Granulosicoccus antarcticus IMCC3135: one gene and its partner. The protein of the gene in region 2 interacts with the protein of the main gene of each other region in a pairwise test. Links are inferred from orthologs where the notes say so. Each region holds a gene or a part of one and is shown on either strand. Other genes may lie near its edges.

Region 1 (6,421 bases), 1.9 Mb from region 2 along the record:
GGTGTAGCTTTGTCCCGGCGCCAGGGAAGGCTCGTAAAGACTACGGGCATCTTTTATTCCCAGAAATTCGCCATCACGAAATACCCGATAACCGACCACGATGACGTTATCAGTTGCTTTGTTCCAGAGCACCTCTCCAGCAGTTGGGGAGTAACGGACGGCGCGAAGACTACCGGGTGAGCTGGGTGGCTCATCATCTGCCACTGCAATCCCCGGCAAACAGAACCAGGAGACTAGTGAGACGAGTAATAACAGTGTCTTGAACATGATCTACCTAACTCCATCGCGCGGCTTTGGACATCGCGACATACGCAGGCAGGCCTGTGGCGCACAAATTCACCCATTGGTGGATGGCGTTTGCTCCTTCAGACAACACCCAGCATACGACTCTGACTCGAGTAACCAGCAAACTAGCCGGTCTCAGATGACGAATGATTCGCGCGCTGCCTATTTGTGACGGTCTGATTGGAAATCGGCAACGCTAACGTTTTGGTAAGCAAAAAATTAGCCTAACGCACATCACATTGCAAGCACCCAAATAGCTAGTGGGTATTCACAGAGAGGCAGAGCAAGGGGGAGTCGAGGCTACAGCTTGTAGCCGACGGTACTTCGCATTCACAACGCTCCAGGCCTTGAAGCCTGGAGCGTTGGAGCAGTACAAGTAATGTATATCTGTACAGTCTTACAGATCGAAAACGATGCGGGCAGGATCTTCAACCAATTCCTTGATGGTCTTGAGAAAGCCAACAGCGCCCTTGCCATCCACGATGCGATGATCGTAGCTCAGAGCCACATACATCATCGGACGGATAACAACTTCACCGTTGATGGCAACAGGTCGATCCTGTGTTGCATGCATACCCAGAATCGCACTCTGTGGTGGGTTGAGGATAGGCGTGGACAGCAATGAGCCAAATACACCACCGTTGGAAACCGTGAAAGTACCACCGGTCATTTCATCCAGAGACAGCTTTCCATCACGGGCTTTTTCAGCATACAGACCAATGGTCTTCTCAACATCAGCCAATGACATGTGCTCGGTATTGCGCAATACCGGTACCACCAGACCACGCTCAGACGAAACAGCTACACCGATATCGCAATAACCGTGATAAACCACTTCATCACCATCGATCGAAGCATTGATATCCGGATAGCGCTTCAGAGCTTCTGTTGAGGCTTTCAGGAAGATTGACATGAAACCCAGCTTGACGCCATGCGACTTCTCGAACCGATCCTTGTACTGATTACGCAACGCAATAAACGCACTCATGTCTATTTCGTTGAACGTTGTCAGCATCGCTGTGTTCTGACTGGCAGACAACAGACGCTCGGCGATTCTTGCTCGCAGTCGAGACATAGGCACACGCTTTTCAACGCGTTCGCCATCAGCCACGATAGGCAGAGCCGTTGTCGAAGCTGCTGCAGGTTTGGCCGCCGGTGCAGCTGCTGCAGGCTTGGCCTTGGCCAACTCTGCTACATGTTGCTCGACATCGCCTTTTGTCAGGCGACCGTTCTTGCCAGAACCTTTGACATCAGAAGCTTGCAAGCCAGCAGCCGTCAGCGCCTTGCGTACAGCAGGACTGGTTTGACCAGCGCCGCCAGCCTCACTTTCAGTTGCTGGCGCTTCAGCCGCTTCATCAGGCTTTGAGGCCGCCGGAGCAGCGCCTCCGGCCGGAGCCGCTTCAATGGAGCCGATTAACTGATGCGCTGACACGGTTGTGCCCTCGCCTTCGATAATCTTGCCAAGCACACCATCTTCGGAGGCAGGCACTTCCATGACGACCTTGTCGGTTTCGATATCGACAAGTACTTCGTCGCGGCGAACCGGATCGCCCTCCTTCTTATGCCACGTCACGATCAACGCGTCTGCGATTGACTCAGGCAATGTTGGCACTTTGATTTCGGAAGTCATGGGCGACGGTCCTTTCTCATCGGGTTGTATTAGGTTAAGTGTAGATTAATGGGACTGACTGTTGGGGATCAACCCCAAACCTTCTTCAACCAGTCGCTTCTGTTCGATCAGATGCTGACTCATATAACCACTGGCTGGAGAGGCTGATGGTGCTCGACCGGCAAATTCGACTTCACTGACGGACTTGGGCAAGACCCGTTCTATACGATGTCGATTCGAACGCCAGGCACCCTGGTTGCGTGGCTCTTCCTGACACCAGACAAAGGATTTGGCCTTCGGGTACTGCTTGATGACGCTTTTCATTTCGTCATACGGGAAAGGATATAGCTGTTCCAGTCGGACCAGAGCAACATTTGACATCTCATTCTCGCGACGCTTTTCCAATAGATCGTAGTACACCTTGCCGCTGCAGAAGACCAGACGATCCACGGCCTTCGCATCCAACTCATCGATTTCTGGAATAACAGGCTGAAAACTTCCTTCTGCCAGATCTTCCAGTGTCGATGTCGCCAGACGATGACGCAGAAGACTCTTTGGTGTCATGACGATCAGCGGACGACGCATATCGCGGATCATCTGACGACGCAGCATGTGATAAGCCTGCGCTGGTGTGCTCGGAACAACGACCTGCATATTATCTTCAGCACACATCTGCAGAAAACGTTCCAGACGAGCTGAAGAATGCTCAGGTCCTTGCCCTTCGTAACCATGTGGCAACAGCAGCGTCAGTCCGCACAACCGTCCCCACTTGGTTTCACCAGAGCTGATGAACTGATCGATAAGCACCTGAGCACCGTTGGCGAAATCACCAAACTGCGCCTCCCAGATGACCAGTGTGTTTGGATCGGCAGTGGCATAACCGTATTCAAAGCCCAGTACGGCCTCTTCCGAGAGCACTGAGTCGATGACCAGGAAGTTGGCCTTGTCAGTTATTTCACGTAGCGGTACATAAGCACCCAGAGTGGCCTGGTTGTGTAACACCGCATGTCGATGCGCAAACGTGCCACGTCCGCAATCCTGTCCGGAGAGACGTACGGAGTAACCTTCATCGAGCAAGGTTGCATAGGCCATGGTCTCGCCGTAGCCCCAATCCAGTGGCAGTGCACCGGCTGTCATCTTGCGACGATCTTCAACGATCTTCTTGACCCGTGAGTGCAGTACAAGACCGTCAGGCAGTGTTGTCAAGCTGGTCGCCAGGGCCTGCAATTTAGCCAATGGCACTTTGGATTCGTAATCCATCTTCCAGTCCGTACCACCGAACCTTGACCAGTCAACTGCCGTCTCCGGAGCTTCATCGAGACCTTCCATTACGCCCGGAGCTACATTCTTGCCATCGTCAAGCGCCTGTCGATAATCCTCGACCATGCGATCGGCATCAGAAGAAGTAACGACACCGGCTTCTGCCAGATGTTCTGCGTACAGAGCACGTGTTGTGGCAAGAGCTTTGATGGATTTGTACATGATGGGCTGAGTCACCGAAGGCTCATCCGTCTCATTGTGGCCATGCCTGCGGTAACAGACCATATCGATAACCACATCCTTGCTGAACGCCATACGGAAATCAAATGCCAGCTGAGTGACGAAGAAAACCGCTTCCGGATCATCACCGTTGACATGGAAAATTGGCGCATTGATCATCTTCGCCACATCGGTGGCATACAAAGTAGAGCGCGCATCAGCAACGTTACTGGTAGTAAAGCCGATCTGGTTGTTGATGATGATATGCACGGTGCCCTTGGTCGAGAAGCCGCGCGAATCCGCCATGTTGAAAGTTTCCATCACCACGCCCTGTCCAGCGAAGGCGGCATCACCATGGATCGCAATAGGAATGACCTGCTCGCCATTCTTGTCGCCGTAGCGATCCTGACGTGAGCGTACCGAACCTTCCACAACCGGAGAGACGATTTCCAGGTGCGATGGATTGAATGCCAGCGACAAGTGCATATGGCCATGCGGTGTCTTGATATCAGAGCTGAAGCCCTGATGATATTTCACATCACCCGATGACAGACTTTCCTTGCGCTTGCCTTCAAATTCCTGAAACAGATCAGCCGGGTTCTTACCCAGAATATTGACCAGAACGTTCAGACGGCCACGATGCGCCATGCCGATGACCATGTCCTTGACGCCAGCAGAGCCTGCCCGTCGCAACAACTCACTCATCACCACTATCAGGCTTTCACCGCCTTCCAGTGAGAAACGTTTCTGCCCGACATAGCGCGAACCCAGATGCCGCTCCATGCTCTCGGCAGCCGTGACACGTTGCAGGATCCATTCTCTGGTTTCCGGGTTCAGTGCCGGCGAGGAGGCGACGCTTTCGATCCGATGCGTCAGCCAGTCTTTCTGAGGGGTGTAATCGATGTACATGAACTCATAACCGATCGCACCGCAATAACACTTTTCCAGGTGGGCAATGATGTCGCGCAGTGGCGCCTGATCGATACCTTCCAGCGATGGAGTCTTGAAGACCGTATCAAGATCAGACTCGGACAGACCGTTCTCGTGCAAGCGTACTTCGCGCACCTTGGCCGGCACAAATTGCTTCAGTGGATCCGTCTTGGCAAGCTGGTGGCCCCGCACACGGTAGGCATTGATGAGCTGCGTGACATAAATCTGTTTGAGCTCTGCCGCACCACCAGCAGCATTGGCGGTACCACTGGCACTGCCACGCGCTGCCGAGTTACCCGTCAACTGCCTGAATTGCTCACGCACTTCTGAGTGCGCTACTTCCCGAGCATTTTCCGCCACCATGGGTAACTTGGCGAAGAAATCACGCCAGGTTTCATCCACCGAGTTGGGATCGCTAAGATATTGTTCGTACTGATGCTCTAACCAGGGGGAGTTAGCTCCGCCGAGCATGGAATTATCCCACTGCTCCTGCATGGAAAGACTGGCTTCGAGAGATTTGGATGGTGCGCTCATGAAATGCGTCCTGACCGTGACGTGACAGGTTTGTCCGTCAACATAAGTGTTGGCAGTGTGGTCGAATGGCGAGCGGAACGCCAACCCTGGGGGCGTGTTAGCGTATTTATCCGCATGAACTGATGTAATAAATTTCCTGTTCGGATGTCATTAACAGCATCGGCTAGGCGGGCAAATGAGCCGCAATGTTATCAATAACAATTTTTGTAAATTCATCGGTGTTGAGTTTACCGCCCAAATCACGTGTGCTGTGGCCATTTTCGATACATCCCAGCAGACTTAATCGTAGGGCGTGCCCCAGATCGTATCGATTGACGTGATCCAGGAGCATCCCGAACGCCAACAATACAGCGGCAGGGTTTGCCAGATTTTTACCCGCAATGTCCGGAGCCGTTCCCCCGGCAGGATCAAACATGGCGATATCAACGTCGTTATTGTCGTCAAACGAATAGTTGCCACTGGCGCCGGTACCCAGGCTACCGACCAGACCTGATGCCATATCCGAGAGGAAATCCCCGTACTCGTTGAGTACCAGCACGACTTCGTAAGAGGAAGGATCAAGAATGATCTTGGCCAGTAACGCATCAAACAGCTCGACGTTATGTTGTACATCCTCATACTGCTCGTGGACTTTCGTCACCACCGATTCGAACAGGCCATCTGTAACCCTTTGAATCGTGTGTTTCGATGAGCTGGTCACCGAGTAGTGGCTGTCGCCGTAAGTCATTCCCTTGCTACGAGCCAGTTCGAAGGCAAACTTGGCCGCCTGCTCACAGGGTTTGCGTTCCACCATGCGCAGTGAGACGGCTGCATCCTTGCCAATCAGCTGGCCCGGATCATCATAGGTACCGCCGGTAGCGATACGCACGATGTGAAGATTGACGTCTTCCTTGAAATTGGTATGAATGCCCTTGATGGAAATGGCAGGGCGGTAGATGACACTGAAATCACAACGACGCCGAATCAAGGCATTCGGGCTGACCTTGTTGGTAACTGTCGGATATTTGACGGCCAACTTCGTCCGCCGCATCGACTCTTCAGCCTCATCGATGACTGCATCTCCGCGAGCTTCACGATTGGCCAACGACCAGTCAATCTGCTGAAATTGGAAATCAACGGGTAAAGCATCAGCAACAGCGTGTATCGACTCCGCCAACTCAGGACCGATTCCATCGCCAAGCAGCTCTGTTATCTGGATGGGGCCCGTGTCAGTCTTCTTCATCATCTTCACTACCATCCTCTACATAGATATCCGGGTCTTCATCAGCGTTGAATCTGGCCGGATTCGCCCAGTATTGGGAATTGAGCCAATCTGGCGACTGCTTGTATTCGCTCAGACAATACTCAAATAAACGTACCGATCGCTGATCGGCCAAGTGCAACTTGCGGAATCCGAAAGCGAAAAACGCTGTGTCTGCAGGTTCCTCTGATTCGATGCTAACCACAAGTCTTGCAGGAAAACGGCGTACGGCCTTGCCCAACTCGACCGCCAGCTCATCTTCCTTGAGTTGAGTGCCGTTATCATCCAACTGCAGAAGAGCGACCGCAGCACCTTCCAATGTGGCCTCTTCGGCGGCGTCCAGA
Region 2 (5,836 bases):
TGACGGGCAATACCAGCGATGAACAGAAACAGGCAACCCGCGTAACTCTGGTCAGAGTGCTCGAAACCACACTCCGGCTGGCACACCCCTTCATGCCATACATCACTGAAGAACTGTGGCAGCAAGTTGCGCCGTTGGCAGACAAGTCCGGCCCTACAATCTCATTGCAACCTTATCCTCTCAGCGATACACAGCTCATCGACCAGCAATCGCTGGATGAAATCGAGTGGGTCAAACAGGTTGTCATGGGCGTGCGCCGCATCCGCTCGGAAATGAATATCAATCCGGGCAAGCGTTTGCCTCTGATACTTGCAGATTCATCAGCCACAGATATCGAACGGCTGGAGCAGCATCGAGAGTTACTGGTTTTCCTGGCCAGACTGGACACTATCGAATTGCTCGACACCAACACCGAGGCCCCTGATTGCGCTGTTTCTCTGGTGGATCAACTCAAACTGATGATCCCGATGGCAGGCTTGATCGACAAGCAAGCTGAATTGGCGCGATTGACCAAGGAGACAGACCGGTTAACCAAAGAAGTCGCACGTCTGAGCGGCAAACTGGGTAATCCCGGCTTTACGGCCAAGGCACCTGCCAATGTGGTTGAATCAGAGCAGCGCAAACTGGATGATGCCAGAAGCTCTTTGACACAGCTTGAAGAGCAGCGTCAACGTATCGCGGCCATGTAACAGGATTGATCATACCGCCGCCTGAGAAATCGGTCGATTTCTCAGGTTCTGATCTGCCTACTGACTTATAACGTTCGATTGCCGGAGGCGAATCTCCGGCCCTGCAAAGCAGGTTAGCTCGTTGCGAGCAGGTACTGCACGATCAGCCAGACGACAAACAGGAACACGAACGTTCCGATAAAGCCACCAATAATGAAATGCAGTGGTTTTCCCTGAGTGAAATCACGCTCGCGGTTCTTTTTCGACTGAACACCAATTAGCCCAGCCCCAACGCTCTGAACAATGTTCCAGAAGCTTGTTCCGGAACGTTCGCTGACACCACCATCACCATCGGTATGGGAACTGCTTTTTTCTGGACTCTGCGTCATATTGCCTCTTGTACTACTCTAGAAACGTAACCCTGCTTTAGCAGAGTAGGACTGATAATCCCCAGTTTGATCCGCTTCAACGGTTATCGCAACCCCCAGATTGATAGTCAAACCGACATACAGTTTGTTCTGTTCGACCGTTTCCGAATCCAGACCACCCTCGCCGTCAAGCTTGGCTCTTGTCTGCACGATTCCAACGCCTGCAAAAGGTGTCAGCATCACAAAACCCTTTGAGACAGTCAGCTCCAACGCGCCGTTGCTAAGGTCCAGGTCGTCAACCCCTTCCATCTGACTGTAACTGGCACGAACGGCCAGAGACGGAGTCAGGATTCCACCATCGATCAAGCTGTAACGCACTTCCGCACCCACAATGGATATGTCCGTATCAATAGACTTGGTGAGTGAGGCGCCGATATCCAGACCGAAAGGCAGGCCTTTCAAGACCTGAACTCGCGCCAGATTGATCTGACCGCTGTCAAACGAGCCATTGCTGCCAGCATCGAAAAGATTTTCATCAATTTCAGTGCTGGACAATACGACACCAACATCAAAACCCAACAGACCTTGACCCTCACCTGGTGAGACGCCTTTGTAATGAGTGCCTGCACCCAGATTTTCAGTCAGATCGCTGAATTGATCCTGATTCAAGGCACCCAGTGAATCCAGCGTACCTGCCCTTGAAAGAGCGGGCAATAACAGGATACTGGTGGCCACCACAGTGGCACACAATCGGGTGACGTTCGACATTCTGAATTTCATTATTTCTCGGCCTCTTGTTTTAACTTGCCGACTCGAGCGCCTCCATGCTCTCTAGTAGCTTCTCTTCTATGTCGTCCACAGAGCGACGCGCTTCAAGCTCTTCGGCCAGTAATTGCGTCAATTCAGACTTGCGTTCTTCATTGTACAGGCCATCAGCGCCCAATTTCTCTCTGACTTTGGCAAGACGGTCCGTTGCCTTGTCCAGTGCTTTCTCATGCAAGGATACGGCCTTCGTCAACGGTGCCAGGCGGGCTCGACGGTCGGCATCCAGTCGTTTCTGCGCTTTTCGGTCTAACATCCCGTCCATCGGAGCTAACCCGGAGGCGCTCTCGACACCAGCAGCACCACCGTTCATTGCAGATTGTCCAGAATTAGTACTGACATCCCCTGATACCGCTTGGCGCTGTGCTGCCAACCAGCGCGCATATCCATCCAGATCGTCATTGAAAGGAGTCAAAGAACCCTTGGCGACCAGCCACAATTCATCCACCACCGTCCTCAGCATGGTTCGATCATGTGAAATGACAAGCAAGGCACCTTCGAAAGCCACCAAAGCATCTGCCAAAGACTCACGCATGACAATATCCAGATGGTTAGTTGGCTCATCCAGCAACAGCAGATTAGGCTTGGACTGAACAATCAACGCAAGTGCCAGCCTGGCACGCTCGCCCCCCGATAGTGTCTCTGTTATTTGCAATGCTCGATCACCGGCAAAGCCGAACGTTCCCAGGAAGGTTCGCGCCTGCGTTTCGCTCAAAGACGGATCGTGTGTCAGAAGCGCCTGCAATGGCGTCTGATCAGAGCGCAGCTGATCTACCTGATGTTGTGCAAAATAGCCGATACGCAATTTCTGAGCAGGTATCCGACTTCCAGCCTGCAGCTCAAGCGAGCCTACCAGCGCTTTGACCAAAGTCGATTTGCCTGCGCCATTGACACCGAGCAAACCGATACGGTCGCCGCTCTGCACCGTCAGATTCACCTTGTTAAGTATCGTGTTCTCTCCGTATCCCAGATTGGCCTGCTGCAACACCACCAGCGGACTGGGCATGGTATCCGGCGTCTGAAAACTGAAGGTAAAGGGCGATTCGGGACGCACAGCCTGAGTATCACCCAGCCGTTCCAGCATCTTCAAACGACTCTGGGCCTGCCGGGCTTTACTGGCTTTCGCCCGAAAACGATCGACAAAACCCTGAAGCTCCTTGCGTCGGGCCTGAGCCTTTTCGTGCTCTGCTTGCTGATTGCTGAGACGGGCAGATCGCCAACGTTCAAATGCACTGTAATTACCCGTAACCAGAGAAACCGCTTCCGATTCGATATGCATTGTCGTATTGGTCACTGCATCGAGAAACTCACGATCATGCGAGACCAGTATCAGCGTACCTTCTCGCTGGCGCAGCCACGTTTCCAGCCACAGCACGGCATCAAGATCCAGGTGATTGGTAGGCTCATCCAGCAACAGTAATTCATTCGGACTCATCAAGGCCTGGCCGAGATTGAGCCGCATGCGCCAACCACCTGAGAAACGCGAAACCGGCCATTGATGTTGTTCAGTGGAAAAACCGAGACCATTGAGCAGCGATCCAGCTCTGGACTGAATGGTATATCCGCCCGCCTGCTCCAGGTCCGACAGATGAACGGCCAGACGCTCGCCCTCCTGGTCGGAACACTGATCAATGGCTGTCTGTATCAGGCGCAATTTCTGATCACCATCAACAACATAGTCGAGAGCACTTCGTTCCGAGGATTGCGTTTCCTGCGCAACATGCGTTATTCCGACATGTTGCTGCAGGCTGATGCTGCCGGTGTCCGGCTCCAGGGTTCCCTGGATCATTGCAAAAAGGCTGGATTTACCGGTGCCATTGGCACCCGTCAACCCCACCTTCTGGCCAGCATGGATAACGCAATTAACATCGCCAAACAGGCGTTTACCGTCGCGTCTACAGGCGACATCATTAAGACTGAGCATGCGCAGTATTTTACGCTGTCCAAGGACCCAGGCGCTCACTCAATCCATCTACTTACCCCGATAGTTTCCAAATAAGGCGGATCCAGAGTACCAATCAGCCATTCTGGGCGGTTCTGCTATCATCCGCCCCATGAAATCGGAGAACATATCGTGACCAGCAAGCGTTTTCGAATCACTACCACGCTCCTTGCCCTGCTGTTACTCAGCGGATGTGGCATCAATAACATTCCGACTTACGATGAAGCGGTCAACGGGCGCTGGAGTGAAGTACAGAACCAGTACAAGCGCCGTGCCGACCTGGTTCCCAATCTGGTAAACACAGTCGAAGGCTTTGCACAGCAAGAGCGTGACGTGCTGACAGAAGTCACTGAAGCCCGTACTCGCGTTTCTCAAATGAATATCTCGCCTGAAATGCTGACCGATCCGGAAGCTTTCCAACAATTCCAGGCCAATCAGGGCGAACTGACCTCTGCACTGCAGCGTCTCATGGTTGTCGTGGAAGCCTATCCCGACCTGAAGTCCAATGAAAACTTCCTTGCCTTGCAACAGCAACTCGAAGGAACAGAGAATCGCATCAGTGTCGCTCGACGAGACTACATCCAGGCGGTTCAGACCTATAACACGGAGCTGCGAACCATACCCGGACGCTGGTGGCATCGATTCATGTATTCGGACATGCTGACCAAGGAAAATTTTTCGATCAGTGAAGCTGACGCAGCTAATCCGACTGTCGAATTCAAGAACTGATCTTGTCTGCACGAATGCCACTTGCAAACCATGCTGAATATTCATGCTTGATTCACTGATCAACCGCAGATTCTTCTGGCTGTGCAGCCTCTGGCTGGCATTCGTATTTGTCTGTTCAGGCGTTATCCCGAAGGCCTACGCCCAGGACGACCTTCCGGCCTTGACAGGCAGAGTGGTCGACCTGGCCAAGCTGCTCGACAGTGCTCAGGAAACCGCTTTGAGCGCACAGCTGGAAGCCCATGAAAGCCAGACCAGCAATCAATTGGTCGTCGTCACCTTGCCATCACTGAACGGCAACCAGATTGCCGATTACGCCAATCGACTAGGGCGATTCTGGGAAATTGGCAGCGCCGAAGATGACAACGGAGTTTTACTGCTAATCGCCCCCAGTGAGCGCAAGGTTCGCATCGAGGTCGGCTACGGCCTGGAAGGTGCGCTGACCGATTCTTTGTCAAGCATCATCATTCAGCGAGAAATTCTTCCGCCCTTCCGGAGCAATAACTATGCGCTGGGTATTCAGCAAGGGGTGGATGCGATCATCGGCGCCATCGCAGGCGAGTACAAGGCACCGGCCAACTCAGGCTCAGCAAGCAATAACTCTGATCCATTCTCCGAAAAAGTCGGAAACTTCATACCCTTGATTTTCATTGCCATGGTTGCCGTACCAGAACTACTGCGTCGCCGAGGGCTGACCAAAGCGGCAAAAGGGGCTTTTCCGGCAGGCTTTGCGGGACTAATGATATCGGTTGTAACAGGCAATTTTCTCATAGGCCTGGCGGTTGCTGTGGTGGCATTCCTGTTTGTCTATTTCTTTGGCTCTGGCAACGGCAAAGGCGGCGGCGGAACCGGTGGACGGCATTCAGGTGGTTTTGCTGGAGGTGGCCGCATCGGTCGCGGCGGCTTGGGTGGTGGTGGCGGATTTAGTGGTGGCGGCGGCAGCTTCGGCGGCGGCGGTGCTTCGGGAGGATGGTAACCATGTCATTTTTAAGTGAATCCGAGAAAGCCCGACTGATCACCAAGATCAACGAAGCTGAATCAAGAACACACGCCGAAATCGTCACCGTTATTGCACAACAGAGTGATGGTTATCGCTACATCCCCATTCTTTGGGCAGCCTTGCTTGCCCTAAGCGTACCAGGCCTGTATTACGCATGGCTGAACTTCTATGCCAGTGGCTGGTTGCCGGCCGAAGAAACGTTAAGCCACACTTACTGGTTATACCCGATCCAGGTACTGGTTTTTCTCGGTCTGGGCATGGTTTTCCAGATTCCAAAGGCAAGACTATGGATGATTCCGGCGTCCGTCAA

Evidence for each region.
Region 1: the proteins of IMCC3135_RS24675 (region 2) and IMCC3135_RS32755 interact in binary tests that used the Escherichia coli proteins (3 or more experiments, as listed by UniProt). The link is inferred for Granulosicoccus antarcticus IMCC3135 from one-to-one orthologs.

What each region holds. Positions count from the first base shown.
Region 1 is NZ_CP018632.1:7,541,963-7,548,383, forward strand. The notes cover bases 1,761-5,217. They hold IMCC3135_RS32755 (2-oxoglutarate dehydrogenase E1 component), read right to left. Parts: upstream 4,838-5,217; coding sequence 1,961-4,837; downstream 1,761-1,960. Other genes in these bases: odhB (2-oxoglutarate dehydrogenase complex dihydrolipoyllysine-residue succinyltransferase), read right to left, coding at 1,761-1,915; IMCC3135_RS32760 (isocitrate/isopropylmalate family dehydrogenase), read right to left, coding at 5,001-5,217. Outside these bases: IMCC3135_RS32745 (sialate O-acetylesterase), read right to left, coding at 1-267; more of odhB, read right to left, coding at 683-1,760; more of IMCC3135_RS32760, read right to left, coding at 5,218-6,062; IMCC3135_RS32765 (DUF6231 family protein), read right to left, coding at 6,046-6,421. UniProt on the Escherichia coli protein: E1 component of the 2-oxoglutarate dehydrogenase (OGDH) complex which catalyzes the decarboxylation of 2-oxoglutarate, the first step in the conversion of 2-oxoglutarate to succinyl-CoA and CO(2).
Region 2 is NZ_CP018632.1:5,681,310-5,687,145, forward strand. Bases 1,310-4,181 are described here. They hold IMCC3135_RS24675 (ATP-binding cassette domain-containing protein), read right to left. Parts: upstream 3,783-4,181; coding sequence 1,836-3,782; downstream 1,310-1,835. Other genes in these bases: IMCC3135_RS24670 (hypothetical protein), read right to left, coding at 1,310-1,816; IMCC3135_RS24680 (LemA family protein), read left to right, coding at 3,933-4,181. Also shown: IMCC3135_RS24660 (valine--tRNA ligase), read left to right, coding at 1-689; IMCC3135_RS24665 (DUF2970 domain-containing protein), read right to left, coding at 803-1,057; more of IMCC3135_RS24670, read right to left, coding at 1,076-1,309; more of IMCC3135_RS24680, read left to right, coding at 4,182-4,529; IMCC3135_RS24685 (TPM domain-containing protein), read left to right, coding at 4,573-5,502; IMCC3135_RS24690 (TPM domain-containing protein), read left to right, coding at 5,505-5,836. UniProt on the Escherichia coli protein: Genetic data indicate it may be involved in ribosome assembly or function.